One region of the Dickeya parazeae Ech586 genome, then DNA from elsewhere that is predicted to be linked to it. Evidence: predicted binding sites of a transcription regulator. Region 1 holds the regulator's gene; each other region holds the start of a gene.
What was found. The regulator sigma-54, encoded in region 1, starts transcription at its own class of promoters, with help from an activator protein. The targets are predictions, from matches to a motif close to GTTGGCACANNTTTCGCTNT.
Positions count from the first base shown of each region.

Region 1 (10,587 bases):
CGTACCGAACAGCGGGAGATAGTCAAAGACGGCGTGCTGCAAACCTGGTTGCTGACCACCTATGCGGGTCGGAAATTGGGCATGAAGAGCACCGGCCATGCGGGTGGCATTCATAATTGGCACATTGCCGGACGTGGGCTGGATTTTGACGGTATGCTCAAGGAAATGGGGACCGGCCTGCTGGTCACCAGCCTGATGGGGCAAGGGGTCAGCGCGGTAACCGGGGATTATTCCCGCGGTGCTTCCGGTTTCTGGGTAGAAAACGGTGAAATTCAGTACCCGGTGAGTGAAATCACGATTGCCGGTAACCTGAAAGATATGCTGCGTAATATGGTGACCATGGGGGATGATATCGAAACGCGCAGCAACATCCAGTGTGGTTCGGTGTTACTGCCGTCAATGAAGATTGCCGGGGTATAACGCCTGACTTTAGCGATTGGCTGCCCGATATCAGGGCAGCCTTTTTGGCGTTAACGGCCTGATTAGCGGTGATACTCACCTGCTGCTTCTGGCTGGTAGAGCAGTTCCATCACTTCAATGCGCGTTTCTTCGCCGTTAGGCAGCGGCCAGGCGATGCTGTTGCCGACATGCATGCCGAGCAGTGCCGCTCCCAGCGGTGCCATGACCGAAATTTGTTCCCGACTGTCCTTAAGACTGGCCGGATAGACCAGCGTGCGGATATGTTCTTCTGCGGTGAGTAGATCACGGAATCGGACCCTGCTGTTCATGGTGACGACATCAGCGGGCATCTCGACCGGCTGGACGATGTCCGCCCGATCCAGTTCCTCGCTCAGAGCCTGCGCAACCTCTGTATCGGCAAAAGCGGGTTGTTCCAGCAGCGCATCCAGGCGTTCGGCATCCAGCTCGCTAATCGTCAGGTGCGGTTTGTCCATATGTTTCTCCAGTTTTTGCAATAGCAGATAACAACACCCCCGCCGTGAAGGGCAGGGGCATAAGTTGGTATAAGTTAATCCGATGGTATCAGGGATGCAGGGAACTTACCGCATAAAAACGTACCGCATAAACAGGAATCGACTGGGATCACAGATGGCGACTTGCGCCATCCGGGGGCACAGCAGCAGATTAATCTTCGTCAAACCCGGCTTCAAACAGCTGAATGACCGCTGCTAACGCGTGTTCTTCATCTGGTCCAGAGACTTCCACTTCGATATGGCGGCCTTTGGCGGAATCCAGCATCAGCATGGCAATGACGCTACTGGCATCAGCTTCGGTGCCATTTTCGTTGCGTAGCAGCACCTCAGCATCAAAACTTTGCACCAGCTCGAACAGTTTCATGGCCGGGCGCGCGTGCATCCCTAAGCGGTTTTTCACTTCAACGGTTTGCCTGACGGTCATGATTTACGTTTTTCCAGCGTTCGGTGGCGCGACTGCACGTTCTTGCCACGGGAGCGAAAGTAGTCCGCCAGTTGTTCAGCAATGTAGACGGAGCGGTGTTTACCGCCGGTACAACCGATAGCGACGGTAAGATAGCTGCGATTGTTGGTTTCCAGCATTGGCAGCCACAGTTCCAGATAGCTGCGGGTCTGATAAATAAAATTGTGGACTTCGGTGTGCCGGTCCAGAAACGCCGCCACCGGTTTATCCAGACCGGTCATCGGGCGCAATTTGGGATCCCAGTGCGGGTTTGGCAGGAAACGTACGTCAAACACGTAGTCGGCATCAATCGGGATGCCATGTTTGTAGCCGAATGACTCGAAGACCATCGTCAGTTCACGCTCGCGCTTGCCGAGCAGACGGGTGCGCAACATTTCCGCCAGTTCGTGTACCGACATTTCCGACGTATCGATGATAAGGTCGGCACGGGAACGCAGCGGCTCCAGCAGATCATTTTCTTCGTCGATGGCGCTTTCCAACGACAGATTTTTGCTGGAGAGAGGATGCAGACGGCGGGTGTCGCTGTAACGCCGAATCAGCGTGTTGCGATCGGCATCCAGAAACAGCAATTGAGGCGAAAAGCTCTGAGGCAGACGTGTCAGGGCATGCTCCAGTACTTCCGGCGTTTCCGGCAGGTTACGCACGTCAATGCTGACCGCGGCGGAAATGTTCCGTTCCGCCAATGTCTGCGCCAGCTCGGGCAACAACACCACCGGCAGGTTATCTACGCAATAGAAACCCATGTCTTCCAGCGCGCGCAAGGCTACGGATTTTCCCGAGCCTGAACGACCACTGACAATCATCAGCACCATCTGACGACTCCCCCCTGGCAGCGGGATGGTGAATGTCCACCGCCACAGTTAGCTAACTTCGTTTTCCCGGCCAGGCCGGTATCTGTCAGGCTTACACCTGCTGTCATTCATGATTGGATAACGTCCGAAGCCTGCCGTCAGGGCTGGTCGGGCAGATCATCCGCTTCGGTCATGATCTGATAGAGCTCTTCATCGCTTTGGGCAGCGCGCAGGCGCTTACACACGATTTTATCCGCCAGTCGTTTGGCGACAAGCGATAGCGTATGCAAATGGGTTTTACATTGTTCAGTGGGAACCAGCAAGGCAAAAAGCAGATCGACCGGCTGGTTATCGATGGCATCAAAGGCTATCGGTTGTTCCAACTGGATAAAGACGCCGACTGCACCGAGCGTATTGTCGTCTTCCAGCTTGCCGTGCGGAATGGCGATACCATTGCCGATTCCGGTACTGCCCATGCGCTCGCGGGTCAGAATGGCTTCAAACACCATCTGTGGCGGCAAATTGAGCTGTCTGGCGGCCAGTTCACTGATAATTTCCAGTGCGCGCTTTTTGCTCTGACAGTGGACGGCGCTACGCGTGCACTCCTTACGGAGGACGGTGCTAAGTTGCATAACGGGCTCGTTGTTCATGATGCGTTCACTTAACGACACGGTTGCCTTCGGTTACCAGCCTGCCATAAAGCAAGCAGGCTGGTTGCTGTCCCTGCACCTGAAACGGCAACATCAGTGCTGTTTCAGTTTATCCTTATGTTTGTTTAACTGTCTCGCCAGCTTGTCGATCAGTAGATCGATGGCGGCATACATATCATCCGCTTCCGATGTGGCATGCAGCTCACCTCCGTTGACGTGGATCGTGGCATCTGCAATGTGCAGGATCTTCTCCACTTTCAGTACCACGTACACCTGATTGATACGATCAAAGTATTGCTCAAGTTTGGCGAATTTTGAGGTCACGAATTCGCGCATAGCATCCGTGATTTCGACGTGGTGTCCGGTAATGTTAAGCTGCATATCGTCTTCCTTCTCATGTAGGGGTCAAACCAGCTGTTTGCGTTGGTTTGACGGCGGGATAGATAAAGACTCTCGATACTTGGCGACAGTACGGCGGGCCACAATGATTCCCTGTTCGGAAAGCAGGGTGGTCAGCTTGCTGTCGCTCAGCGGTTTAGCGGGATTTTCCGCTGCAATGAGTTTTTTCACCAGCGCACGGATAGCGGTGGACGATGCCTCGCCGCCGCTGTCTGTATTGACGTGGCTGGAAAAGAAATACTTCAGCTCAAAAATACCACGCGGACTGTGCAAAAATTTCTGGGTCGTCACGCGGGAAATGGTGGACTCATGCATATCCACGGCCTGAGCGATATCCGCCAGCACCATGGGTTTCATAAATTCTTCACCGTGTTCGAAGAACGCCTGTTGTTGTTCCACAATGCAACGGGTGACTTTCAACAGGGTATCGTTACGGCTTTCCAGACTCTTGATGAGCCAGCGCGCTTCCTGCAAATGACTGCGAATGAACTGCCCGTCGCTGTCGTTACGCGCACTGTTGCCAAGAGCGGCATACTGTTGGTTGATTTGCAGCCGTGGCACGCTGTCGGTGTTGAGTTCTACCATCCAGTGGCCTTGTACCTTGCGAACCAGGACGTCTGGAATGACATACTCGGATTCGCCTGTATTGATAGACTGCCCAGGGCGCGGATCCAGTGACTGAATCAGCGCCAACGCTTCTTTCAATACGTCTTCTTTGAGGCGGCTGGTACGGATCAGGGTGCGGAAATCATGGTTGGCGAGCAAATCGAGATAGTCGCTGACAATCAACCTGGCTTCGCTCAGACGGGGAACGTCGCTGTTGAACTGCGATAGCTGTACCAGCAGACATTCGCGTAAATCGCGGGCTGCCACGCCGACAGGGTCAAAACGTTGCACGCGTTTGAGCACCGCCTCCACTTCTTCCAGCGTGACCTCTTCATTGCCGATGCTTTCACGGATGTCATCCAGCGATACCGTCAGGTAACCGGTGTTGTCCACCGCATCGACGATGGACGTGGCAATCGCGGCATCGGTATCGGAAAACGGCGTCAACTCCACCTGCCACATCAGGTAATCCTGCAGTGTCTGCGTGGTTTCACCCTGATAGACCGGTAATTCCTCATCACGGTAGTCGGTGCTGGTACCGGAGGGCGTACCGGCGGTGTAGATTTCATCCCAGGCGGCGTCGAGCGGTAACTCGTCGGGCATCTCTTTTTGCTCCAGCGCCTCGCGGGTGTCCAACGCTTCGCTGTCGCTGATTTCCTGGGTTTCTATTTCGTCATGAATATCGGCCTGCTCCAGCAACGGGTTGCTTTCCAGCGCCTGTTGGATTTCCTGCTGGAGTTCAAGCGTGGACAACTGCAGCAGGCGGATGGCCTGCTGTAACTGCGGTGTCATAGCCAGTTGCTGGCTGAGCCTGAGTTGCAAACCTTGCTTCATAACGCGCGTTAACTTCCTTTTGAATTATCAACCTAAAACATGACGTGGTTAGAGTCGGAAGCCTTCGCCCAGATAGACTCGTTTTACCTGCTCATTCGCCAGTATATCCATCGGGGAGCCGTGGGCAATAAGCTGACCCTGACTCACGATATAGGCACGTTCACAGACATCGAGCGTTTCACGCACATTATGGTCGGTAATCAGTACGCCTAACCCACTATCGCGCAAATGCTCAATGATTTTCTTGATGTCGAGAACCGAAATCGGATCTACCCCGGCAAAGGGTTCGTCCAGCAGGATGAATTTGGGGTTGGCAGCCAGCGCCCGGGCGATTTCCACCCGACGGCGTTCACCACCGGACAACGATTGTCCCAGACTATCGCGCAGGTGAACAATATGAAACTCTTCCATCAGTTCGTTGGCGCGATCCTGCTGTTGCTCGCGGGTCAGATCTTTTCTGATCTCCAGTACCGCCATCAGGTTGTCGTAGACGCTCAGTCGCCGGAAAATCGAGGCCTCTTGCGGCAGGTAACCAATACCGCGACGGGCGCGATCGTGCAACGGCAGCAGGCTGATGTCCTCATCGTCTATCACGATACGACCTTCGTCACGTGGGACGATACCGACAACCATATAGAAGGTGGTCGTCTTGCCGGCCCCGTTAGGGCCGAGCAGCCCAACGATTTCGCCGGAATTGACATTCAGGCTGACGTTTTCCACCACTTTGCGGCCTTTATACGCCTTGGCCAGATTTTCGGCGATTAGTGTTGCCATGGGTTAGCGCGTTACTCACTGTTGTTTGGTGGGCTTGCCGGTGTTGCTGCCGGGCTTGGCGCCATTTTGCGCGCCTTTATCCTGCAATTGTGTCGGGACCAGCACGGTAGTGACTCGTTTGCCTTTGTCGCTGAACGCTTCCATCTGCTGTTGCTGTACCAGATAGGTGATGCGGTCGCCCTTGACGTTGCTGTCCAGCTGTTCCAGATAAGCATTGCCGGTTAATGTGACCAGTTGCTTGTCCATTTCATAGCGTATTTTCTGAGCATGGCCTTTGACGGGCTTACCGTTGTCCTGCATTTGGTAGAAGGTCGCCGGATTGCCGTAGCCTTCGATGATTTCATGGCCTTGCTGGCCGTTAGGACGGGTTACGACGACTTTGTCGGCCTGTGCTTTTATCGACCCCTGCGTGACGATAACGTTGCCGGTAAACGTCACCACATTGCCTTGCATGTCCAGTGCCTGCTGGTCGGAGGTAATGTGGATCGGTTGCTCGGTATCTCCGGTCAGTGCCAGTGCCGGAATACTGACGGCAAAAAGCGAGCTGGCGATCAGGATGCTGTGTAACACATTAATTTTTTGGTTGGATTTCATAATAGGATTTTACCTTATCGATCAACTCAGCGGTTTTGCTGCGCAGGTTTCCGCGCATTTTCAGTCCGTTAGAGGTAAAGCTGGCACCGTACAGGGTGACCTCATCATCTGACGTCACGTCCTGCGTAACCAGATTAATCTGCGCATTGTCCGTTTTAATCCGCTTTAACTGCGAATCGTCGGTCAGGCTGGTGACCTCGACATGACCGTACAGATACAACATGCGATCTTTTGTCAGCTTGGCGCGATCTGCGCGCACCGACCAGGTCGCGATAGCTTGTTCATTGAACATGGTCGCTACCGGTTGAGTAAACCAGCTGACTTGTTCGGTGTTGTAGTGCTCGGCTTTTTCGGCTACCAGCCTGTAACTCAGTTTCCCGGTCGGGTCATACACCATCGTCGTGTTTTGCTGCATGGTGTAGGCCGGGTCATTATTTTGTACTTCAGTCGGCCCGCTTCCTTCCCGTCGGGTCGTCAAATTTAACCCGATAAGCACCAGCGCAATCAATGCCAGCAACAACGTCAGCCAGCGTTTCGTTTTACTCATATCGACAGCCCTTTGGCAAAGTCCAGTTTACCCTGTGCCAGCAGAATAAGATCGCAAATCTCTCGTACTGCGCCACGGCCGCCGCCGATACGCGTGACGTAATGCGCTCGGGGTAGCAACAGTGGGTGGGCGTCCGCGACGGCGACGCTGAGCCCCACCTCGGCCATCACCGGCCAGTCGATCAGATCGTCGCCGATATACGCCACCTGGCTGGCAGTGAGCGACAGTGTATCCAACAGCTCGCGGAAGGCCAAAATCTTATCTGATTGTCCCTGATATAAGTGGCGTATTCCCAATGTCTGGCAGCGGTCGATGAGTAACTGCGATGAGCGGCCGGTGATAATCGCCACGTCGATATCCGACGTCAGCAGGCAGCGAATGCCGTAACCGTCGCGGACATGAAAGGTTTTCAGCTCTTCGCCCTGATTTCCCATGTAAATCAGGCCATCAGACAGGACACCGTCGACATCGCAGATTAACAGACGTATATCACGGGCACGCTGCATGACCAGGGTATCGACAGGCCCGTAACAGGTATCGGTTTGCGACCGGGTTTCACTCATTCACTCGTATCCTTGGTTTTTCATTCTCTGCGGCGTGTGTGCGTCAGGTTTATACCACACCTGCGCGCAGCATATCGTGCATGTGGACAATCCCCAGCAGGCGATCGCCCTCTGCGACCAGCAGCGAGGTGATATGGCGGGACTGCATCAGATTCAGGGCATCCACCGCCAGGGTTTGCGGCGTTACCCGAATACCACCACGCGTCATCACATCGGCGATACCCGCGCTGTTAAGGTCGATATTCATATCGAACACCCGGCGCAGGTCACCGTCGGTGAAAATACCTTCGATGCGATCGTCCGGACTGCAAATGACCGTCATCCCCAGATTTTTGCGGGTAATCTCCAGCAGGGCGTCGCGCAGTGAGGCGTCTTGACCGACACGGGGGATCTCGTCGCCAGTGTGCATGATATCGTTGATTCGCAACAGCAGTTTGCGACCGAGTGCGCCGCCGGGGTGCGACAGCGCGAAATCTTCAGCCGTAAAGCCGCGCGCTTTCAATAGCGCCACCGCCAGCGCATCGCCCATCACCAGGGTCGCGGTGGTACTGGAGGTCGGTGCCAGACCCAGCGGGCAGGCCTCCTGGGAGACATGAACGCAAAGATGAATGTCAGCGGCTTTCGCCATGGTGCTTTCCGGGTTACCGGTCATGCAGATCAGGCACACTTGCAGGCGCTTTAACACCGGGATGAGCGCCAGAATCTCATGTGATTCGCCGGAATTGGAAATGGCGATCACAATGTCTTGCGCGGTGATCATACCCAAATCACCGTGGCTGGCTTCGCCGGGGTGGACAAAGAAAGCGGGTGTGCCAGTACTGGCGAAGGTCGCGGCCATCTTGCAACCGATATGACCGGATTTACCCATGCCCATCACCACGACTTTGCCGTGGCAGTAAAACATTTTCTCGCAGGCGCGGGAGAAATTGTCGTCAATGTATTGATCCAACTGCGCGAGGCTGTCGCGCTCGATGGATAAAACCTGCCGACCCGCACTCTGGAAGTCGAAACCCGGTTGTAACTCGAAATGTGACATGTAAAACATCCTGCGTTGCCAATGCTCTGGCTATGAGAACAAGAACAGCACCGAAAGGTATGCGATGAACGCACACAACAGCAATGCGCCAGCACCCTGACCGATGCGCCGTTTCTGGCGGAGACAGAGAACCGTCAGGAGCGCGCTGACACCCAGCATCACCCAGTAATCGCGCGTAAACGCGAGCGGATTGACCGCGCCAGGGGACAAGAGAGCGGGCACGCCCAGCACTATCACGATATTAAAGATATTCGAACCAATCAGGTTACCGAGCGCGATGTCGTCTTCTTTCTTTAGTGTGCCGACGATAGCGGTCGCCAATTCCGGCAGACTGGTGCCGACGGCCAACACGGTGAGCCCAATGGTCAGTTCGCTGATATTAAAGTAATTAGCGATAACTGTGGCGTTATCGATCACAATACGCGCCGACATCGGCAGAATAATCAGGCCGAGTAACAGCCATAACAACGCCACGGTTTGGTTGTTCTCTCTGGGCAGTTCGGCCATCTGTTCGCGTGTCAGGCTGTCGTCACCGCGACGCTGAGCGGCGTGGGCCATGCGTAGCATCAACAGGATACAACCGCAGGCTGTCAGCAGCAGGATCACGCCGTCCAGGCGGCTGAGAAAACTATCATGCAGCAGAACACCACACAGCAGCGTGACCACCAGCATCGGCGGGAGTTCCTGGCGCAGCAGTGTGGAATGAAACGTCAACGGGCGGATCAGCACGGCGCTGCCGAGGATCAACAGGATGTTGGCGATATTCGACCCCAATACATTGCCTACCGCCATGTCGGTCTGATGGTTGAGCGCGGCGGTAACCGAGACCATCAATTCGGGCAGCGAGGTTCCCATGCCTACTATCGTCATGCCGATAATCATCGGCGGTACACCCAATGTGCGCGCCAGTACAGCTGCGCCATACACCACTCGGTCGGCGCCATAAACCAGTAACACTAAACCAACAATTAACAGTACTGTCGCAAAAAGCATGCAGCGTCCTTTATTCAGGTATAATCACCGGTTTATTGGCGCACAAACCAGTATTTCTGGACGAATAATAAGCAAAACCGCCATTTTTCCTCGTTGGCGCTAATTCTGACTGCGCAGGGCGAAAAAGTAAAACCAATGGCAATTTTGGTCACGACCCCGTGTCCTGATTCTGTAACAGTGAAGAGTAAGCGTAACACTCTGAAAAGCGATTTCAGGGCGTAACGGTGCGAAAATGTGAAAACGGGCGGTCACTATGGGTGATCGTTGAGGAATAGACCATGAACCACGAAAATCTGGTAGAAATTCGCGGGCTCAGTTTCCGGCGAGGTAGCAGGCCGATTTTTTCGGATGTCTCGCTGAATGTGCCAAAGCAAAAAATTACGGCCATCATGGGGCCGTCCGGTATCGGTAAAACCACGCTGTTACGGCTGATTGGCGGTCAACTGCAACCAGACAGCGGTGAAATCTGGTTCGACGGGGAAAATATTCCGACGCTTTCCCGTTCTCGTTTGTATGAAACGCGTAAGAAAATGAGCATGTTGTTTCAGTCCGGCGCGTTATTTACCGACCTGAATGTGTTCGACAATGTTGCCTGGCCGCTACGGGAGCATACGCGTCTGCCTGAACCGTTGCTGCAAAGCACGGTGATGATGAAGCTGGAAGCGGTGGGGTTGCGCGGTGCGGCACAAATGATGCCGTCAGAGCTGTCTGGCGGTATGGCAAGGCGTGCGGCTCTGGCGCGTGCGATTGCGCTGGACCCGCAACTGATTATGTTTGATGAGCCTTTTGTCGGCCAGGACCCGATCACCATGGGGGTGCTGGTGAAGCTCATTGATGAATTAAATCACGCGCTTGGCGTGACCTGTATCGTGGTGTCTCACGATGTGCCGGAAGTGCTGAGTATCGCCGATCATGCCTACATTATTGCCGATCAGCGTGTCGTGGCGCAGGGCGCACCGGCCGAATTGCAGCAGAATGACGATCCGCGTGTCAGGCAGTTTCTCGATGGCATTGCCGATGGCCCGGTGCCGTTCCGCTATCCGGCGGGCGATTACCAGCGTGAGCTGTTAGGTTTGGGGGAGTAAGTAATTCATGCTAGTACAGGCATTAGCGTCGCTAGGACGTGTTGGCATCCAGGTTTGCGCCTCTTTCGGGCGTGCCGGGCTGATGTTGTTCAATGCGCTGGTGGGCAAGCCGGAACCGGCCAGACAGTGGCCGCTGTTGCGTAAGCAACTCTATAGCGTTGGCGTGCAATCATTGCTGATCATTATGGTATCCGGCGTGTTTATCGGCATGGTCTTGGGTCTGCAGGGCTATCTGGTCCTGACCACCTACAGTGCGGAAGCCAGCCTGGGCATGATGGTGGCACTGTCATTGTTACGTGAGCTGGGGCCGGTGGTGACGG
Region 1 is NC_013592.1:325,526-336,112, forward strand. It holds gene pmbA (metalloprotease PmbA) at 1-420, shown strand, start outside; gene rnk (nucleoside diphosphate kinase regulator) at 483-893, opposite strand; gene npr (PTS phosphocarrier protein NPr) at 1,084-1,356, opposite strand; gene rapZ (RNase adapter RapZ) at 1,353-2,207, opposite strand; gene ptsN (PTS IIA-like nitrogen regulatory protein PtsN) at 2,345-2,836, opposite strand; gene hpf (ribosome hibernation promoting factor) at 2,930-3,217, opposite strand; gene rpoN (RNA polymerase factor sigma-54) at 3,242-4,675, opposite strand; gene lptB (LPS export ABC transporter ATP-binding protein) at 4,724-5,449, opposite strand; gene lptA (lipopolysaccharide ABC transporter substrate-binding protein LptA) at 5,465-6,043, opposite strand; gene lptC (LPS export ABC transporter periplasmic protein LptC) at 6,021-6,590, opposite strand; gene kdsC (3-deoxy-manno-octulosonate-8-phosphatase KdsC) at 6,587-7,153, opposite strand; gene kdsD (arabinose-5-phosphate isomerase KdsD) at 7,203-8,189, opposite strand; gene DD586_RS01510 (calcium/sodium antiporter) at 8,220-9,182, opposite strand; gene mlaF (phospholipid ABC transporter ATP-binding protein MlaF) at 9,461-10,267, shown strand; gene mlaE (lipid asymmetry maintenance ABC transporter permease subunit MlaE) at 10,275-10,587, shown strand, end outside.

Region 2 (10,587 bases), 580 kb from region 1:
ACGGCGCGGCGATCAGGTTGGTAAGGGTGCTAAAGAAATAGCTGAAAACCAGCAAGACGGAGAGTGTCACCAGCGGCCAGAGCAGGTAACTTAGCCATTGCAGCCACTCCGGCACATGGGTCATTAGCTGCGGGATCCAGGTGCCAAGCTGGCGAAAAAGCCACCAAAAAGCACCGCCCATCAGCAGGATATTCACCAGCATGGGAAGAATGACAAAACGACGGATACCGGGCAGAGAAAGCAGTTGCCAGCCTTTCAGAAAATAATGCAGGCCGCTGTGTTTGGGATCAAGGTGTTGCGTGTAGGACATGGGGCGGTTCTCACCTTATGGTAGGCAGGTTAGGGCATCATATCGGGATGAATTTCGGCTGGCTAGCTGCGATTTGCCTGAAAAAACGGCAAAAAAATGCCCGCAGTCGATCTTTATTATCATAAACTAGTGTACAGACTTGCACTTGAGTACACAGGCAAATACAGTTAGAGGTATGTGTATTTGCCGTAGTGGCAATGTATTGGAATAACTGGGATAGCAATGATGCAGGACCTGCGTCTGATCTTGATTGTCGTTGGCGCGATCGCAATTATAGCACTGTTACTGCATGGTCTTTGGACAAGCCGTAAGGAGCGCTCGTCCCTTTTCCGCGATCGTCCGGTAAAACGCCTGAAGCCAAAGCGTGATGATACCCCGCTGGAAGACATTGATGATGGGGTGGGTGAAGTGCGGGTAACGTCCTCTCGCCGTCAGCAACATACACCGTCCGGCAACGCGGCGGGTGATCGTTTTGACGCGACCTTCCGCCAGGAGCCGAGCGTTTACGATCCGCTGCTGGATGAGGTTGAGCCGCCAGCGCCGTCGCATCAGCCTGCTGCCCCGTATGCCGAACCGCAGCCTCGCTATCAGCAACCCGCTTCCCAACCCCAGCCGACAGAACCGGTGCAGCGTGTTCCGGAGCAGAGAGCTGAAGAGTCGGTACCTGACGTTAACCATCACCCTCATGCTGAACCGGTGTCTGAAGCACCGGTGGCTTCACAGCCGATACCGCAGCAAGAAATCGTGCTGGTTTTGCACGTAGCGGCTCATCAGGGCGGCGTGATTGGTGGTGAAGTGCTGTTGCAAAGCGTGTTACAGGCAGGTTTCCAGTTTGGCGAAATGAACATCTTTCATCGGCATGTTAACCCGGCAGGCAGTGGGCCGGTGTTGTTCAGCCTGGCTAACATGGTCAAACCCGGTTCATTCAATGTGGATGCGATGTCTGAATTTACCACGCCGGGTGTGTCGATTTTCATGATGGTGCCGTCTTATGGCGATGCCAGTCAGAACTTCAAGCTGATGCTGCAGTCCGCTCAGCGTATCGCTGACGATGTGGGCGGCATAGTGCTGGATGACGAACGCCGTCTGATGACACCACAGAAAGTGGAAGCCTATAAAGCCCGTATTCGCGATGTGCTCAAAGCAAACAGCGCTCAGAGCGAATAACGGCCGTGTGTTGTGATATCAGCGCTTATCAGAAGCCTCCGTTTACGGGGGCTTCTTGCTTTTATCGCGTGTTACGTCCATCGGGCATGACTTTTATCAAGTATGACTTTCATCGCGTGGTTTTTCTGCGCGCTCTATCGCGTCGTCTCCGTAACGAGCGCATTTCGTGTGGCAGTGTCGGCTGGTAACCTACCGGCTGGCGATAAGGTACAGACAGTGAGCGGCAATAATACGTTAAAACAGGAGTTGGGACTGGTTCAGGGTATCGGGTTGCTATCAACCTCGCTGCTGGGAACCGGCGTGTTTGCTGTGCCAGCTCTGGTGGCGGAGCAGTCGCGTGGTGATAGCTTGTGGGCCTGGCCGCTGCTGATTGCCCTGGTGTTTCCGATTGCGATTGCCTTTGCCTCGCTGGGAAGGCACTTCCCGAATGCCGGTGGGGCGGCGCATTTTGTGAAGCTGGCGTTTGGGCCTCGCCTGGCGCGGGTGACCGGATGGTTGTTCCTGTCGGTAATCCCGGTGGGGTTGCCAGCGGCGATGCAGATTGCGGCCGGGTTCTGGCAGGCTGCTTTTGGGTTGAGTGCCGACGGGTTACTGCTGGTGCAATTGCTGACGCTGGCGGCGATTTGGCTACTGGGAATACGCAGCGCCGGTTCCAGCGCCACCATTCAGACGCTGATTGCCTTACTGGTGGTGCTGTTGGTGGCGGCAATCTGGTGGAAAGGGCAGATTGCGCCGTCCCAGATTCCGTGGCCTGCGCTTACGCAGATTAACGGCGCACAGATGCTGGATGCGCTGGCGGTGATGTTCTGGTGTTTCGTCGGGCTGGAAGCCTTTGCGCATCTGGCAACGGAATTCAAATCACCCGAGCGTGATTTCCCGCGGGCACTGCTGATAGGTATGTTGCTGGCCGGTACCGTTTATTGGGGATGTACTGTCGCCGTTTTGCATTTCGGGGCTTACGGTCCCCATCAGGCCGCTACGGCATCGCTGCCGGGCATAGTGGTGCGGTTGTTTGGCGAGCATGCCTTGTGGCTGGCTTGCATTGTCGGCTACCTCGCCTGTTTCGCCAGCGTGAATATTTATACCCAGGGTTTTGCCCGGCTCGTGTGGTCACAGGCTCCGGAAGGGAGCCGACTGGCGCGTTTATCCACCGCACGCGCGCCGGTGAATGCGTTATCGTTGGTGGTGGCCTGCTGCCTGCTCTGCTGCCTGTTGATTTACTGGCTGCAACTGCCGTTATCTGAACTGATCGTTTACGCCAACGGCATTTTTATTTTGATTTACCTGCTGTGTATGCTGGCAGGATGGCGGCTATTACATGGCCGTTCCCGTGTGATGGCAAGCATCGGGAGCGTACTGTGCGTAGCGTTGCTGCTGACGCTCGGTTGGAAATCGCTGTATGCGTTAGGGATGCTGACGGTGCTATGGCTGGTGTTGCCGGTAAGACGTGCTGCTATCGCCACTGAATAAAACCAGACAGGAGCGCAGGCCCTGTCTGGCATCGAGCAGATCGTTGCGTTACTGAGCGTCGGCAGGCGGTTGTTGTTCCGCTGTTTCGCGGCCTGCGACTTTTGCTTCCAGCTCGCTCATTCGCTGTTCCAACAGCGCCAGTTTTTCGCGAGTACGCAGCAATACCTGGGTTTGTAAGTCGAATTCTTCACGGCTGACTAAATCCAGTTTTCCTAACTGAGATTGTAAGATCTGACGGATTTTCTTCTCCATGTCTTCGCCAAATTCCCGGATGCCTTTCGGCATGGATTCCTGCACCTGACGGGCAATCTGCTCTAATTTCTTCGGGTCAATCATGACACTTTCCTGAACTGTTTGACGAAAGGGTGGATATACATCAAGTGTAATGCCTGACCCGCACGGTATAAACAAAAAGTCATTTTCATTCGATAAATTTTGCGATCCATAAGCGGGGTTAGTGATTGCCCCTCCCTTCGGTTAGCGCTATAGTAATCCTGCTTATTCTCAGGGCGGGGTGTAATTCCCCACCGGCGGTAAACCAGTATGTGGCCTTAAGGTCAGCTGGAAGCCCGCGAGCGCTCAGACTGCATGGTTTGAGGTCAGCAGATCCGGTGTAATTCCGGGGCCGACGGTTATAGTCCGGATGGGAGAGAGTAACGGTTTCTGACAGGCTAACGCCTGCCCGCGTTATTTTTTGCGTTTTTGTCTGTTTACTCAGTGCAAAAACGACTCCTCAAGTTCGCCCTGATTCTGGTAATCCATACTAACAATGAGGTTTTTTTACCATGAATCAGACTTTACTTTCCGAATTCGGTACACCTGTCGAACGCGTTGAACGTGCGCTGGATGCATTGCGTCAAGGCCGTGGCGTCATGGTGTTGGATGATGAAGACAGGGAAAATGAAGGTGATATGATTTTCCCCGCCGAAACCATGACCGTTGAGCAAATGGCGCTGACCATTCGCCACGGCAGCGGTATCGTATGCCTGTGTCTTACTGAAGAACGCCGCCAGAAGCTGGAACTGCCGATGATGGTGGAAAATAACTCCAGCCATTATCAGACTGCGTTCACCGTGACTATCGAAGCGGCTGAAGGCGTCACCACTGGGGTTTCTGCCGCCGATCGCTTGACAACCATTCGTACCGCGATTGCCGATGATGCCCGTGCGAGCGATCTGAATCGCCCTGGTCATGTGTTCCCGCTGCGTGCGCAGCCGGGGGGCGTGCTGGCGCGTGGTGGTCATACTGAAGCAACGGTGGATTTAATGCGTCTGGCAGGGTTTAAACCGTTCGGTGTGCTGTGCGAACTGACGAATGACGATGGTTCCATGGCGCATGCGCCGGAAGTGATCACCTTTGCGAAACAGCACAATATGCCAGTGCTGACTATCGAAGATCTGGTGGCTTACCGCCAGGCGGCTGAACGTAAAGCCAGCTGATTGTCGCCAGACACTATCACGTTTTTGAAACAGGGCCGGTTTTCCGGCCCTGTTTTTTCAGGTATGTATTTTTCAGGTAGATGCTTTTTCAGGCATAGCCTTTTTCAGGTGCAGGCTTTTTCAGATGCCGGGTTCAGGCTGGTTTGCGGGCTAGCAGCGTGGCAAAGCGCAGCTTGATACGGTTGCCGTCGGCGTCGGTTTTGTGCAGTTCCCCCACATCCTCGTTGTATTTCACTATTTCCCAGTCACGATAATAGTCGTGCAATTCGTTGTGCCCGAAAGTGAACGAGAATGGCAGCGGGCAGGGGAAGTCGTCGGTGGACATAGCGGCGACAATCAGGTTATAGCCTCCGGCGACCGTGTGTTCCTGCATGTTGCTGATAATAGCCGGGACGCAGGAACGATCCAGAAACATAAATACTACTGTCGACAGGATGAAATCGTACTGATGGCGAATATCGGCCTGATTGATGTCGTGGACGAACGCGTCGATCCCGTTGAGTGACTCATCCGCGATTATCTGGTTGAGCTTATCAATGCTCATGGCGTTCTTGTCGCAGGCTGTAACCTCAAAGCCTTTCAGGTTCAGGTAGAGTGCGTTACGCCCGCCGCCACAGCCCAGGTCCAGTGCTTTTCCCAGCTGGATATAACGCATCGCGTTGACAACTTCCGAGTGGGTGCGCGTCAGCTCATATTTTTTGTGGTAGTAATCTTCCGCCGTGCAATAAAAACTGAGCTGGCATTGCAGGTCGTCGGAAAACGCGGCAATGCGGTGCCAGCGTTGCGGTTCAATATAAGGTGGTTGCTGCTGCGGTGAAAACTGAAAGCGTTCTGTGACTTCGCCTTGTTCCGTCAACAGTTCGAACGTCAGTTCGCCCTGTCGTATTTCCAGTTTTGCCCAGGTGTCTTCTTTGGTGTTGTGTTTTTCCTGGAACGCCGCAGGCAGTGTATTGCTGTTCCATACCGGCATCTGTTTATAACAAATCAGTTCTTGCATAGGGACCTCGTACGTTCTCGTCTTTTTCCATTCTATTAATCACGCAGTAGTGTGACCAGAAATATGTATTATAAATGCATGAAATGGCAAGGCGACCGCCGGGCGGTCGCTGGAGACACCATCATGATGACAGTTGTCGTAGCAGTGGGAAGGCCTCTTTCATGCGGTCGCCGCCGACAACAAAGGCCCGCAACTGTTCCTCTACCATTCCCTTTGCCACGATGCCGCCATGATCGGCGATGAGGTGCCAGGTGAGCGCCGGGTTTTGTGTTTCCCCCGCCAGTTGTAACGGAAACAGCGGCGTTTTTACCTTTATCAGCATCGCGGGCAGGGCGAGTGGCTGCTCTCCTTGCCGCTGCTGCTGGTGGATTTCCGTGGTGAGGCGCGCGGCAATACTGTTAGCCGCGATGCTGGCGGTTAACTGGATCGGTTGTAAAAAGGGCAGCAGTTTACCGTTAATTTCAGCGCAATCTCCCAACGCGTAAATATGCGGATCAGAGGTGCGTAACTGGCTGTCGGTGACGATACCACGGTTTACCGACAGGCCTGCCGCTGCGGCCAGCTCGGTATTGGCACGCAGCCCGATGGCGGAGATAACTTCATCTACCACCAGTGTGCGGCCGGACACCAACGTCACGCGCAGGCCAGCCTCGGTTTTTTCCACCTGTTGGAGCTCAGTGCCGAGTAGTAATTCCACCCCTTGTTGCAGCAATGTGGTTTGCAGGCGGGCGCTGAGTTCGACAGGCAGAAGACCGGAAAGAAGATGCGATGCCCGATCCGCCACCATGACGTGTTTACCGGCTTGCGCCATATCCATCGCCAGTTCACTGCCGATCAACCCTGCGCCGACTACCAGAATGCGCGTTGCCTGCATCAGGCGAATTTCTGCCTGACGATACTCCTGCTGGCTATTGAGCGTCAGCATCCATTCATGGCCGAGAATCGGTGGGAGCACAGCGCTGGCGCCAGTGGCCAACACCAGTGTGTGGTAATCATACTGCCTGTCACCACAGATGACGTGGCGTCGACTGGCGTCAATAGCGGTGACGGCGGTATGTGCCAGCAGGGTAATCCGCTGTTCTTCGGCAAAGTGCGCGGCACGCATGCGTGTCAGGTCGTCGGCACGGCGCTGCTGGCTGAACACATGGCTGAGCTCCGGCTTGCTGTAGTCGTCGCCGCTGTCGGCGGTGATCAGGCGAATAGGGCAGTGAGCGTGCTGCTTACGCAGGCTTTTAATCAATTGCCGGGCAGCAAAGCCTGCCCCGACAACAATGGTTTCATAAGAAATGGTTTCATCAGAAATGATCTTATCAGACATGGCCGTTCCTTAGTTGATGGGGTTAAACACGTCTTTGCCTAAGCTGCATTCGGGGCATAAGAAGGTGTCCGGTACATCAGACCAGGGGGTGCCCGGTGTCACGTCCTGCATCGGTTCACCGATAGCCGGGTCGTAAATCCACTGGCATACGCTGCATTGCATGCGCCCGCTATACTGCGGCTCAGAGGCGCTGCTACAGGCACACGGGGAGGCGGCGGTTATCTCTGCTGATATGCCGGTGTCGGCCGCTACCGGCGTGGGGCTGATATCGGTGGTGACCGGTGATACGGTTAACGGATGCAGCGCCCATTGGCGGGCAATTTCACGACCATGTTCCCGGCAAATTGCCAGCGCAGACCCATCCGGACGCCATTTGGTTTTCAGCGACAGCGTGGTCTCGAAACCCGCGTCCATCAGCCGGGTCTGGATACGATCAACCGCGCCGCCGTTCCAGCCGTAGCTACCAAAGGCAGAGGCTTTCTTGTTCTGAAAACGCAGGCCGGTGATCTCTTCTAACATGGCGGCCACTTTCGGCATCATCACGTTATTCATGGTGGAAGAACCCACCAGCACACCCTTGGAACGGAATACCTGCGTCAGAATTTCATTTTTGTCATGGCGGGCCACATTGTAGATTTTGACGGCGACACCCGGATCGACATCATGGATCCCCTGAGCGATGGCATCCGCCATCATGCGGGTATTGTTGGACATGGTGTCGTAGAACAGCGTGATGCGATCTTCCTGATAGCTGTCGGCCCAGCGCAAATAGTGGTGAATGATCTGCGCCGGGTCATTGCGCCATACCACACCGTGGGAGGTGGCGATCATCGATAACGGCAGGTTAAACGCCAGCACTTCGTTGATTTTGGCGGTGACCAGACGGCTGAACGGCGTCAGGATATTGGCAAAGTAGCGTTGGCACTGCTCGAACAGTTCCCCCTGATCGACTTCATCATTAAACAGGTGTTCGTCGCAGTAGTGCTGCCCAAACGCGTCATTACTGAACAGGACCGCATCACCGCTCAGATAGGTCATCATGCTGTCTGGCCAGTGCAACATCGGTGTTTCGATGAACACCAATTGTTTGCCGTTGCCGATATCCAGCGAATCGCCGGTTTTGACGGTGTGGAAATGCCATTCAGGATGATGGTGATGACCGGTAATCGAGTCGATGGCGTTATGGGTGCAGTAAATCGGCGTATTGGGGATATAGGCCATCAGCTCACTCAGTGCCCCGGCGTGATCTTCCTCGGCATGGTTGATGACGATGTAGTCGATCTGCGCCAGATCGATCTCCGCCATCAGGTTCTGGACAAAATCACGGCTGAACTTGTGATCAACGGTGTCGATCAACACCGTTTTTTCTTCCCGGATGAGGTAGCTGTTATAGCTACTGCCTTTCAGCGTTTTGTATTCAGTGCCGTAGAAGTCGCGAACTTCCCAATCCCGTTGGCCAACCCAGTGAATGTTATTTTTAACATGAATAGACATCGTCATACTCCAGTGAACGTAGTAAAGGTCGTTGCCATGTCATAGCACAGGCCGTGCCATGTTTTATCTTTTTGATTTTTAATGATTTTAAAAATAACCTTTGTCATTATGACAATAACCGGATAATGTCTTTTTGACACTCATTTGTGAAAAAGACACACCATGACGCTATCGATAGATGCCTTTGCGCACATTGCTATTGAGTTGCAGCAAGGGCTTTCAACCCGCGACCGTTTTCAACGCCTGCTCAACAGCCTGCGCCAATTACTCTGCTGTGATGCTGCCGCTTTGCTGAGTTATGAAAGTCAGTTGCTGCGCCCGCTGGCAACCGATGGGCTGGCACCGGACGTGCTGGGGCGGCGTTTTCGGCTCTCCGAGCACCCGCGTCTGGAAGCGATAGCCCGGGCTGGTGATGTGGTGCGGTTCCCTGCGGACAGCCAGCTTCCCGACCCTTACGATGGCCTGATCCCCGGTCAGGAAGCGTTGAAAGTGCACGCCTGCGTGGGCCTGCCGCTGTTTGCTCACCATTCGCTGATTGGTGTATTGACCATTGACGGGATGGATCCACACCAGTTCGATCATTTCAGTGATGAAGAGCTACGGCTGATTGGCGCGATGGCGTCGGTAGCCCTGAGTAATGCGTTATTGATGGAACAACTGGAGCGCCAGACCGTAGCACCACTGCCGGATGTCGCGCCGATGGCAGAGGCAAATGCTGACGAGATGGTGGGGTTGTCTGCGCCCATGCAGCAACTGAAAAAAGAAGTGGCGATTGTGGCCGATAGCGACCTTAACGTGCTGATCATGGGGGAAACCGGGGTTGGCAAGGAACTGGTGGCGCGGGCCATTCATCAGGGATCGCGGCGTGCAGACCGCCCGCTGGTGTATCTGAATTGTGCCGCGCTGCCGGAGTCAGTGGCGGAAAGCGAACTGTTCGGCCACGTGAAAGGGGCGTTTACCGGCGCGATCCATCATCGTACTGGTAAATTTGAGCTGGCGGATAACGGTACGCTGTTTCTGGATGAAATCGGCGAACTGTCGTTGACCTTACAGGCCAAGCTGCTGCGGGTATTGCAATACGGCGATTTGCAGCGCGTGGGTGACGACAGCAGCCTGAAAGTGAATGTGCGTGTGCTGGCGGCGACCAACCGGGATTTAAAGCAGTCGGTGCAGGAGGGGACTTTCCGCGCCGACTTGTTCCATCGACTGAGCGTGTTTCCGCTGTCGGTGCCGCCGCTGCGTGCGCGTGGTCAGGATATTGCGCTGCTGGCCGGTTTTTTCTGTGAACGCAGCCGGGCCAGACTCGGGTTGCAACGCCTGTCATTATCGCCGCAAGCGACCCAGTTGCTGGTGCGTTATCCATGGCCGGGGAACGTGCGCGAGCTGGAGCATGTCATCTATCGGGCGACGATTGTCGCGCGGGCAGGCGGCACGAGCGGCGATCTTGTCTTACGGCCGGAACACTTGAATCTGGATGGTGTGCTGCCCGATGAGCCTCATCCTGCTAACGCGGAGAATACCGCGCCGTCGTGGCGTGGCGTCAGCCTGCGGGATGCTACAGAGCATTACCAACGACAGGTGATTAGCGACACGCTGGCGCGGCATCAGGGTAACTGGTCGTCCTGTGCCCGCGAGCTGGCGGTAGACAGCGGCAATTTACACAGGATGGCAAAACGGCTGGGGATAAAATAACAAACCCCGGCATGGCCGGGGTTTGAAGCACAGGCTTAACGAGTCATCAGCCGCAGCGGGTGCATTTCTGTGACTGGATCACCTGGAAGAAGTCGTTGCCCTTGTCATCCACCAGAATGAAGGCCGGGAAGTCTTCCACTTCGATTCTCCAGATAGCTTCCATACCCAGTTCCGGGTATTCCACACACTCCAGGCTCTTGATGCTGTTCTGCGCCAGAATGGCTGCCGGGCCGCCGATGCTGCCGAGATAGAAGCCACCGTGTTTATGACACGCGTCGGTGACCTGCTGGCTGCGGTTGCCTTTAGCCAGCATGATCATGCTGCCGCCGTGGGATTGCAGCAGATCAACGTAAGAGTCCATACGGCCAGCGGTTGTTGGGCCGAGTGAACCAGACGCGTAGCCTTCCGGCGTCTTGGCTGGGCCTGCGTAGTAGATCGGGTGATCTTTCACGTATTGCGGCAGTTCACCGCCGTTATCCAGCAGTTCCTTCAGCTTGGCGTGCGCAATGTCGCGCGCCACGATGATGGTGCCGTTCAGCGACAGGCGAGTGGAAACCGGGTATTGCGACAGCGTTTTGAGGATGTCTGCCATCGGGCGGTTCAGGTCGATACGCACCACTTCACCTTCGCCAGCCTGACGCAGGTGTTCCGGAATGTATTTGCCGGGGTTGGTTTCCAACTGTTCCAGCCAGATACCTTG
Region 2 is NC_013592.1:907,823-918,409, forward strand. It holds gene cysZ (sulfate transporter CysZ) at 1-310, opposite strand, end outside; gene zipA (cell division protein ZipA) at 533-1,477, shown strand; gene yjeH (L-methionine/branched-chain amino acid transporter) at 1,694-2,947, shown strand; gene ubiK (ubiquinone biosynthesis accessory factor UbiK) at 2,996-3,283, opposite strand; FMN riboswitch at 3,444-3,606, shown strand; gene ribB (3,4-dihydroxy-2-butanone-4-phosphate synthase) at 3,733-4,386, shown strand; gene tehB (SAM-dependent methyltransferase TehB) at 4,520-5,383, opposite strand; gene norW (NADH:flavorubredoxin reductase NorW) at 5,505-6,701, opposite strand; gene norV (anaerobic nitric oxide reductase flavorubredoxin) at 6,711-8,195, opposite strand; gene norR (nitric oxide reductase transcriptional regulator NorR) at 8,358-9,887, shown strand; gene fumA (class I fumarate hydratase FumA) at 9,934-10,587, opposite strand, start outside.
Region 2: norV (anaerobic nitric oxide reductase flavorubredoxin) is a predicted target of sigma-54. The motif match lies at 8,237-8,256, and genes of this name have one in related genera.

Region 3 (10,587 bases), 1.4 Mb from region 1:
TGGGTGACCAGAATCAGCGTCATGCCTTCAGCCGCCAGTTGCTCCAGCACCTTCAGCACTTCACCCACCAGCTCCGGGTCCAGCGCGGACGTAATTTCATCGCACAACAGCACTTTGGGGTTCATCGCCAACGCACGGGCGATCGCCACACGCTGCTGTTGGCCGCCGGACAAATTCGACGGGTAGTAATCGATACGTTCACCCAGCCCGACTTTCTCCAGCATCCTCACCCCCAGCTCCCGGCACTCGGCGGCGCTTTTCCCCAGCACCAGTTTGGGTGCCAGCATCACGTTTTCCAACGCGGTCATATGCGGGAACAGGTTGAAGTTCTGGAAAATCATGCCGATAGAGCGGCTGATCTCCCGCGCTTGCGAGTCACGGTCGGTGACGGTCATTCCGCCCAGTTTGATACTGCCGTCCTGATAGCCTTCCAGCCCGTTGATACAACGCAGCAGGGTGCTTTTGCCGGAACCGCTGCGGCCGATGATGGAGATAACTTCGCCCGCATCAATATCCAGATCCACCCCTTTCAGCACGTGGTTCTGGCCGTAATATTTATGAACCTGATTAATGGTGATGAGCGGCATTGAATTTCTTCTCCAGATAACGGCTGTAGTACGACAACGGATAACACAGCAGGAAATAACCCAGCGCCACCAGCCCGAACACCTTAAACGGCTGATACGTGACGTTGTTGAGCATGGTGCCGGCTTTCGTCAGGTCAACAAAACCAATAATTGACGCCAGTGCGGTGCCTTTAATCACCTGTACCGAAAACCCCACCGTCGGCGCAATGGCGATACGCATCGCCTGAGGCGCGATCACCCGGGTCAACGTCTGTGTGAAGGTCAACCCCAGACAACGACAGGCTTCCCACTGCCCTTTCGGCAACGCCTGTACGCTGCCGTGCCAGATATCCAGCAAGAACGCGCTGGTAAACAGCGTCAGCGCCAGTGAAGCCGCCGTCCACGGGCTCACATCGATACCAAACAACCCCAGCCCGAAAAACGCCAGAAACAGTTGCATCAGCAGCGGCGTGCCCTGAAACACATCGGCGTACAGCCGGGTCAGGCGCATCGGCCAGCGGCGTTTCGTCAGGCGCAGTAATAACAACGGTAACGTCACCACCGCGCCGCCAAAAAAGGCCACCAGCGACAGCAACACCGTCCAGCGCCCGGCCAGCAGCAGGTTGCGCACAATATCCCAGTCAGTAAATGTCATCATCAGCGCGCTGTCCCCAGAAAACGTCGCCCGACCAGCAACAGCAGCTGACGCATCAGCATCGACAGCACCAGATAGCAGAGCGTGGTCACCAGATACACCTCAAAACTGAGGAACGTCCGTGACTGAATTAAGTTGGCGGCAAAGGTCAGCTCTTCATACGACACCTGCGATACCACGGAGGAACCGAGCATCACGATGATGCACTGACTGACCAGCGCCGGATAAATCCGTTGCAGCGCGGGCGGCAAAATCACCCGCGTAAAGGTCTGGGTACGTGATAATCCCAGCACCCTTGCTGCTTCCCACTGGCCCTTCGGTGTCACCTGGATGCCTGCACGAATAATCTCCGTGCTGTACGCGCCCAGGTTCACCAACATCGCCAGTAGGGCGGCCTGACCGGCGGTGAGTTTGAGCCCCAACCCCGGCAGACCGAACACGATGAAAAACAGTTGCACCACAAACGGCGTGTTGCGGATCGCTTCGACGTACAGGCCCCACAGGCGGCTGACGAAGGTTGGCTTACCGCTGCGTAATGCCGCACCGCAAATACCGATGGCAATCCCGCCCAGTGTTGCCATCACCGTCAATTGCACAGTGACCCATAAACCGGCCAGTAACTCCGGCCAGTATGGCCACAGCGCCGCGAAATGAAGCTGATAAGTCATGGCGTATCCTTAGGCACCCAGATTGGCTGGCAGCGGCGCTTTCAGCCATTTTTCGGACAGGCCGTTAAGCGTGTTGTCCTTGAGCGCTTTTTCAATCAGTTCGTTGACTTTCGCTTTCAGCGCAGGCTCGTCCTTTTTCAGACCGATATAGCAAGGCGAGTCTTTCAACATGAATTTGGCGACCGGCGCTTTCTCCGGGTTCTTCTCGGCAATCGCCGCCACTACCAGGTTACCGGTAGCGATATACTGCACCTGACCGGACATATAAGCCGACAGCGTGGTGTTGTTGTCTTCGTAGCGCTTGATATCAGCGGTTTTAGGCGCGATATCGGTCAGCACCATGTCTTCCACCGCGCCACGGGTTACGCCCACGGTTTTGCCTTGTAAGGCATCCGGCGAGGTGACCGTCGTGTCTTTCGGGCCGAACACGCCCAGGAAGAACGGTGCGTAAGCGCTGCTAAAGTCGATCACTTTTTCACGTTCCGCATTTTTACCCAGGCTGGAAATCACCAGATCCACCTTGTCGGTTTGCAAATACGGCACACGGTTGGCACTGCTCACCGGCACCAGCTGCAACTTTAGTTTCATCTCACTGGCCAGATAACGGGCCATGTCGATGTCGTAACCCTGCGGCTGCAAATCGGTACCGACCGAGCCAAACGGCGGGAAATCCTGCGGCACCGCGACACGCAATACGCCGCGCTTCTGGATATCCTGCAGTTGATCCGCCATCGCTTGTCCAGCCTGAACCATCAACAGCGCTGCACCAACTACTGCCAAAACACGTTTTCCGATCTTCATTGCTGTGCCCCCGGTTAAGTTAATTTGAAACCAAAGATTCTTCAATAAAAATATTGAAACCTTTGTTGCAGATTAAAAAGCAAAATGCATGCCAGATAATCAACCGGCATGACACGGCGACACGAAGAGAGCAGCACAGGCAGACTCAGGGAATAACGGCAAGTTTCATCGTCAGGAAACGCGCCCGGCTTTCAACCTGCAGCGCACAATGACAGGGCATTAAAACGGGAATGGATTGCACCAAAATAGAACATTTGCACCAGTGGAGCGCGCAACTACCGCTGTTCCAGCTCGTCGAGTTGCAGGTAAAGATCGGCAATATCGTGGATACGTTGACGCCCTTCCGCCAGCATATGGTGCAGCAACGCGTTACTGATAAGGTTGACCAGACTCATGGCCCCGGCATAGCTGTCAAACGCCGACACGCTATCCAGCGGTGCGCTCAGCACCCAGGACGCCAGCGGCGGCAACGCGTGGACTTGCGGCTCACACAGCAGCAACACCGGAACCTGCCGGGCATGCAATTGTTGCAGCAAGGGCTGAATCAGGCGTGGACGGCGGCGGAACGCCACCACAATCACCACATCCCGCTCATCGAGGTCCGCCAGTTCTTCCGCCAGCGTCTGGCCAGGCTGCGCCAGCAACGGTACCTGCGGGCGGATTTGCAACAGTTGCTGACGCAGGTGTAATGCCACCGGGTAGCTGTTGCGCAGCCCAAGAATGCAGACACGCTGTGCCTGCTGCAACGCGGCGATGACCGCGCCAAACTGCTGCGGGTCTATCTGGTTGACCCATTGCGTCAGGTTAGCCATCTCCTGCTTGTAATGGCGCGCCAGCAACGTATTGCCCTGCACCGCGTCCCGGTTATCGGTCAACGGCATCCCGCTCTGGCGCAGGGTGCGCAGCTCGTCACGCATCTCGCGGTAACTGGGATAGCCGAGGCGGCGGAACAGACGACTGACCGTGGCCTTGGAAACGCCGCTCAGCCGCGCCAGTTCAGCGCTGTTATAGCTGATGAGGTCATCCAGATGGTCAAAGATAAACTCCGCCACACGCTGCTCCTGCGGCGACAGTTCGCTGTACTGGCTGCGCAACCGTTCATCAATCTGCTTCATGCCTGCCCTTGTCATTATCTAACATCTAAACGCTATCAGTTTGAGCGCGCCGGGTTTGAACGCATTAAGTTTGAGCGCTGTAAGTTTGAGCGCTGTAACTTTTGTTTCATCTTTTCGACGCTATGATGAACATAGCATACAACCGTCGGTCGGCAGCAAGCAGAAAAGATGGAACGGCTTTTGCTTAGCATCGACCACCCTACTGTCCACCAAGAGCCTTACCCTCATGATGCAAAGTAATATTGCCCCATCGGGCATGGCGGTCACACCGCATCATCTTGCCAGCGCCAGCGCACAACGCGTGTTACGCGCAGGAGGCAATGCCATCGAAGCGATGGTGGCCGCCGCCGCCGCTATTGCCGTGGTGTATCCCCACATGAACAGCGTAGGCGGCGATGGTTTCTGGCTGATAGTGCCACCGCAAGGCCAGCCTATCGCCATTGACGCCAGTGGTGCCGCCGGTTCGCTGGCGACCCGCGCACGCTACGCCGGTGAAAGCCGCATTCCGCACCGTGGCCCCAACGCCGCGCTGACCGTCGCCGGGACGGTAGGCGGCTGGCAGGAAGCGCTGAATTACGCCGCAGAACTGGATCTGGGTGCTCCCCTGCCACTGACACAGTTACTGGACGATGCCATCCACTATGCGCGCCACGGCATCCCGGTTACCCAGTCGCAGGAAGATGCGCTCACCAGTCGCCAGCACGAACTGCGCGATTTCTCCGAATTCTGCCGGGTCTTTATGCCGCAGGGTGCGATCCCCCGTACCGGCAGCCGTTTCACCCAGCCGGATCTGGCCGATACGCTGCAACAACTGGCACAAGATGGGCTGGACAGCTTTTATCGCGGTGCGTTGGCAGCACGCATGACAAAACAGATGGCGGCGCTGGGCATGCCGGTCACGCAGGAGGATCTGGCGAATTACCGCGCCCGCCGTACCGTGCCATTGGTGTTGAAACACAGCCACGGCGAGGTCTTCAACCTCGCGCCGCCAACGCAAGGGCTGGTCTCGCTGGCGATTCTCGGCATTACCGACAGGCTGGGGATGGCCGATCTCAGCGACAGCCAGACCATTCACCGGGTGGTGGAAGCCACCAAACTGGCGTTTGGGCTACGCGATAGCTACATCACCGATCCGAAACTGATCACCCAGGATATTCAGGCCCTGCTGTCCGATAGCCACCTGAAAGCGCTTGCCGATACCGTCAACACCCGCGCCGCCGCGCCCTGGGGCGAGGGCAAAGGGCCGGGCGATACCGTCTGGATGGGTGTGTGCGATCGCCATGGGGTGTCGGTCTCGTTCATTCAGAGTATTTATCACGAATTCGGCAGCGGCATGGTGCTGCCGGGTACTGGCGTGTTGTGGCAAAACCGTGGCGCGTCTTTCAGCCTGGACCCGAACCACTTGCTGGCGCTGGAACCGGGTAAACAACCCTTTCACACGCTGAACCCGGCGGCAGCACGCCTGTCTGACGGGCGCACGATGGTTTATGGTTCGATGGGCGGTGACGGCCAGCCGCAAACACAAGCCGCATTGTTTATTCGTCATGTGATGCAAGGGATGCCGTTGCAACAGGCGATTACGGCGCCACGCTGGTTGCTGGGGCGCACCTGGGGGCAGTCGACCGATACGCTCAAGCTGGAGGATCGGTTCATGCCCGCTACCATTGATGCGTTGCGAACCCTCGGTCACGATGTGGAACTGCTTACCGGATTTAGCGAAACCGTCGGTCACGCGGGAGCCATAGTCCGCCACGTCAACGGCATGCTGGAAGGTGCCAGCGACCCGCGCAGCAACGGCAGCGCAGCCGGTTATTAATCTTTCAACCCGATGAAGGTGCTGATTATGAAAAACAGGGATATCGATCAGGACACGCTGGCCGCGTACCTGCAACAGATGGAAACCCTGATGGGGCTGGACCTGGACGAGGCTCGCCGTCAGGAATTGCACGTCCAGTTCAGCCGCATCGCCGCTATGGCGCAACCGCTGATGGCGTTTACGTTGGATGAGCGTCAGGAAGTGGCGGGGGTCTACCAGCCATGAATCCCGCGCAACTGTCTATTCGCACATTGCAGGCTGAACTGGCGGCAGGTCACCTGTCCGCCACCGACATTGCCCGCGACACCCTGGCGCGCATCGAGCAACATAACCCGGCGGTCAACGCGTACACCGCCGTCACTGCACAGCGTATGCTGACAGAAGCCAACAGCATTGACCTGAAACGCCGCTTAGGCGAGCCGCTGCCCGCACTGGCCGGAGTACCCTATGCGGTGAAGAATCTGTTTGATGTCGCCGGTGAAACCACCCTGGCCGGGGCCAGGTTATTTAGCCAGCGTGCTCCCGCTACTCAGGATGCGTTCGCGGTGCGCCAGCTACAGGCACAAGGTGCGCTGCTGTCCGGCCTGCTGAATATGGACGCCTACGCTTACGGCTTTACAACTGAAAACACGCACTATGGTGCAACCTGCAACCCGCACGATGTGACCCGTATCGCGGGAGGGTCGTCCGGTGGTTCAGCCGCCGCTGTTGCCGCCGGTCTGGTGAATTTCTCGCTGGGCAGTGATACCAACGGTTCGATCCGGGTTCCCGCTTCGTTGTGCGGTATTTTCGGACTAAAGCCGACGTTCGGGCGGTTATCACGTCAGGGAACACAGCCGTTTGTCGGCAGCCTCGATCACATCGGCCCGCTGGCACGCAGCATAGACGATCTGGCGCTGGTCTATGACGTGCTGCAAGGTCGCGATCCGGCCGATCGGTTTCAGGCGGATCAATCGCTGCGATCTACGGTGCCGTCGTTGTCTGAAACTGCCCCGCTACGCAGCCGGGTATTGGGGGGCTACTTCGCGCAATGGTGCGATGAGCAGGCCGCCGCCGCTGTGCGACAAGTAGCAGACGCCTTAAACGCCGACAGCGAGGTGACACTGGATAACGCCGTGCTGGCGCGTACTGCGGCATTTATTCTTTCCGCCAGCGAAGGCGGTAATCAATACCTGCCAGCGCTGCAGGCCACACCGGAGCAATTTGAGCCACTTTCCCGTGAACGGCTGTTGGCTGGCGCGATGATCCCGGCGGCCTGGTATGTACAGGCTCAGCGCTTTCGCGATCATTTCCGCCGTGAAGTGCTGGCGTTATTCAACGACACCGATCTGCTGATTGCGCCAGCGACCCCGTGCCCGGCCACCCCGATCGGTCAGGAAACCATGCGCATCAATCACACCGATTTACCGATCCGCGCCAGCATGGGCATGTTAACCCAGCCCATTTCGTTCGTCGGCCTGCCAGTCGTCACCGTGCCGCTGGTAACCGCCAGCGGGCTGCCGATCGGTGTGCAGTTGATCGCCGCCCCCTGGAGGGAAGACGTGGCGCTACGCGCCGCCTGGCATCTTGAACAACAGGGCATCGCACAGGCGCTGCCCCCTATAACGTTTTACCCACAAGGACTTTCCGCATGACATCCGAGAACACACAGTCTGACATTAATATTCCCGAGGTACTGGCTGAGGTCACCGACGCCTTTTACCGTTACGAAAAGGCGTTGACCGGCAACGATGTTGACGTGCTGGACCAGTTGTTCTGGCATGATGAACGCACAGTGCGTTACGGCGCGTCTGAAAATCTGTACGGCATCGAGCAGATCCGCGAATTTCGTGCCGCACGCCCCTCTGCCGGGTTGGACAGGCAGTTGCAAAACACCGTCATCACCACCTATGGCCGTGATACCGCGGTCGCCAGTACCGAATTTCGTCGTGAAGGCAGCGAGAAAATCGGCCGTCAGATGCAAACCTGGCGGCGTACCGAGCAAGGCTGGCGCATCGTGGCGGCCCATGTGAGTCTGATGGTGTAACCCCAACACATCCATGTCGGATAGCGACGGTACCGGTTACCGGCTATCCGACGTCCCGCCAGAGGTCGGAGCCGGAACACCGCCCCCAGCAAGCCCAGTCGTGACACAGCCTGGCGCTATCACCGACAAAAAAGCCAGACAATGAAACCTACAGGTCACATTGTCTGGCTCATACGGGTAACGCCGTCGGTACGATGAATGCCTTATCGCATCAGCCCTGATAAGGGTGGACCCGATACCAGTGCTCGGCGATATCCTGACGGCGACAGACCCATACCCGCTCATGCTGTTGGATATAATCGAGGAAGCGTTGTAACGCCCGGAATCGTCCCGGTCGCCCCAGCAAACGACAGTGCATACCAATCGACAGCATTTTCGGCGCGTCATCCCCTTCGGCATACAGCACGTCAAAACTGTCCTTCAGGTAGTTGAAAAACTGCTCGCCACTGTTAAAACCCTGTGGTGAGGCAAAGCGCATGTCGTTGGCATCCAGCGTGTAGGGAACGATCAGATGCGGTTTCACCTCGCCGTCGGCGCGCCGCACCGGCAACCAAAACGGCAGGTCATCACCATAATAGTCGCTGTCGTACAGGAAGCCGCCCTGCTCCAGCACCAGCTGTCGGGTATGGGGGCTGTCGCGGCCGGTATACCAACCCAACGGCGGCTGACCGAATAAATCGGTGTGCACGGCGATGGCCTGTTGCAAATGCGCCCGTTCGGTATCGATATCCATATTCTGGTAGTGGATCCAGCGCCAACCGTGGCTGACCACGTCGTAGTCCGCCGCCTTGATAGCCTCGACCACCGCCGGGTTTCGCGCCAGCGCCATCGCCACGCCAAACACCGTCATCGGCAAGCCACGGCGTTGAAACTCCTGATGAATACGCCAAAAACCGGCACGAGAACCGTATTCATAGAGCGAATCCATCGACATATGCCGCGCCGGGTAACTGGCTGCCCCGATAATATCGGACAGAAACTGCTCGGAACCGGCATCGCCGTGCAGCACATGATTTTCGGACCCTTCTTCATAATTCAGAACAAATTGCACCGCGATACGTGCCTGTCCGGGCCAGCGGGCATGCGGCGGTTTTCCGGCATAACCAATCAGATCGCGCGGATAGTCAGGGTCTGTACCCCAGAGCTGAGAAAGTGTCATGGTCTCTTTCCTTTAATGATGACGGCAACGGCGCGCTCATTACTTAGCGCAACGGTGCACATGCGCCGGTTAACGGCTTGTCGAGTGGGTAGTCGAGATCGCCGTGTTTACTGGTGCTCAGTCCCAGTCCAACCAGCGACTCCACCATCTTCACCGCTGCACCGACGCCATCGATCACCGGGATCCCCAACTCCTGCGTCAGCGCCTGTGCCAGATCGGCCATGCCGCCACAGCCCAGCACAATCGCACCGGATCCATCCAGCCGCTTCGCTTGTATACACATTTCCCGCACTTTATGTTGTGCCAGCCCTTGCCCGTCCTCCAGTGCCAGCACCGGCAAATCGATCGCGTGCAGCGCGGCGCAGTGGTGCTCGAAACCGTAACGCTGCAACAGATGACGGGCGATGATAAGCGTGCGCGGCAGCGTGGTGACGATGGAAAAACGCGTCGCCACCAGCGTTGCCAGATGCATCGCTGCCTCAGCTATCCCCACCACCGGCGCGCTTGCCAGCTCCCGTGCCGCCAGCAGACCGGGGTCGCCGAAACAGGCGATGACATGTCCGCTGACCCCTTGCTCACGCCCCAGCCGCACCTGTTCCAGCACGCCCAGCGTCGCCACCGCTTCATCAAAATGCCCTTCAATCGACGGCACGCCCTGCGACGGGCACACCGCCAGAATCTCCGTACCGGCCGAGGCCACTCGCCGTGCCGCCTCACCGATGGTTTCCGTCATCGCCAGACTGGTATTAGGATTGATTACCTGAATCACGCATCGGCTCATTCGGCCTGCTCCTTGTTAGGGTGTTCGGACGATTTGAACTGGCTGAACAGCCGTGAAAAATCCGGTGTGGTCACACTGTCGCCGCCAAAGCGCAGGCTGGCGACGATGTCGTCGAAATGCTGTTGCATGGCGGCAGTCAGCGCCTGCAGACTGCCTTTACGCAACAGTGCCAGTAAATCCTGATGATCATGACAACGGCAGCCTTGCTGCCAGGGCGCACCATACGCGGCGATCACCAGCGACGATCGGAGCGTCAATTGTGACACCATGCCGGTCAGCACAGTGTTACCGGAAATCGCCTGCAGCTGTATATGAAAAGCGGCCGACAGGTGGATCGCCTCCGGCCCATTACGATCCTGATGGGCTTTTTCTTCTGCCTCCATCAGTTTCTCCAGCGCCGCCAGGTGCGGCGGCTGGCAGTGAGCCAGCACGGCAGGCAGGTTAGCGCACTCCATCAGGCTACGGGTTTGAAAGATCTCACGCGCTTCTTCTACCGTCGGTGTCGCTACCTGTGCACCACGTTTGGGCAACAGTGTGATCATTTGCACCGTTGCCAGACGCTGTAACACCTTTCGGATCCCAGTACGGCTCACCCCAAACGCGTCTGCCAACGCTTCTTCCGGCAGACGAGCCCCAGGCAATAACTGATGCTCAACAATCGCGTTTAACAGCGCCTGATAGATAACGTCATCTTTTTGCTCGAAAAATGTCTCTTGTCCGAGACCATAAATATCGTTCATTGGCTTCTTCCGTCATCACGTCACCACCAGATCGTACACAAAAAATAAAATTATTGTATACAAAATTCACCGATCTGGCCCAAATCCTGCAACACCTCACAGGACAGGTTATTCACCTCTATTTTTCATCGTCATCAAAAAAGGAGCAGATTCCATGCCAGAAAATATGACGCCCGCCGGAAGCGCTCCGGCACACTACAGCCCGAGACTGTGCAACGAAGACCTGGCACCGACACGCGAGCAAAACTGGTCCTGGTACA
Region 3 is NC_013592.1:3,713,417-3,724,003, forward strand. It holds gene DD586_RS16215 (amino acid ABC transporter ATP-binding protein) at 1-587, opposite strand, end outside; gene DD586_RS16220 (amino acid ABC transporter permease) at 568-1,221, opposite strand; gene DD586_RS16225 (amino acid ABC transporter permease) at 1,224-1,889, opposite strand; gene DD586_RS16230 (transporter substrate-binding domain-containing protein) at 1,899-2,690, opposite strand; gene DD586_RS16235 (MurR/RpiR family transcriptional regulator) at 2,966-3,805, opposite strand; gene DD586_RS16240 (gamma-glutamyltransferase family protein) at 4,032-5,621, shown strand; gene hpxX (oxalurate catabolism protein HpxX) at 5,649-5,846, shown strand; gene DD586_RS16250 (AtzE family amidohydrolase) at 5,843-7,255, shown strand; gene hpxZ (oxalurate catabolism protein HpxZ) at 7,252-7,647, shown strand; gene puuE (allantoinase PuuE) at 7,859-8,806, opposite strand; gene hpxA (allantoin racemase) at 8,850-9,587, opposite strand; gene DD586_RS16270 (GntR family transcriptional regulator) at 9,584-10,327, opposite strand; gene DD586_RS16275 (NCS1 family nucleobase:cation symporter-1) at 10,482-10,587, shown strand, end outside.
Region 3: DD586_RS16240 (gamma-glutamyltransferase family protein) is a predicted target of sigma-54. The motif match lies at 3,973-3,992, and genes of this name have one in related genera.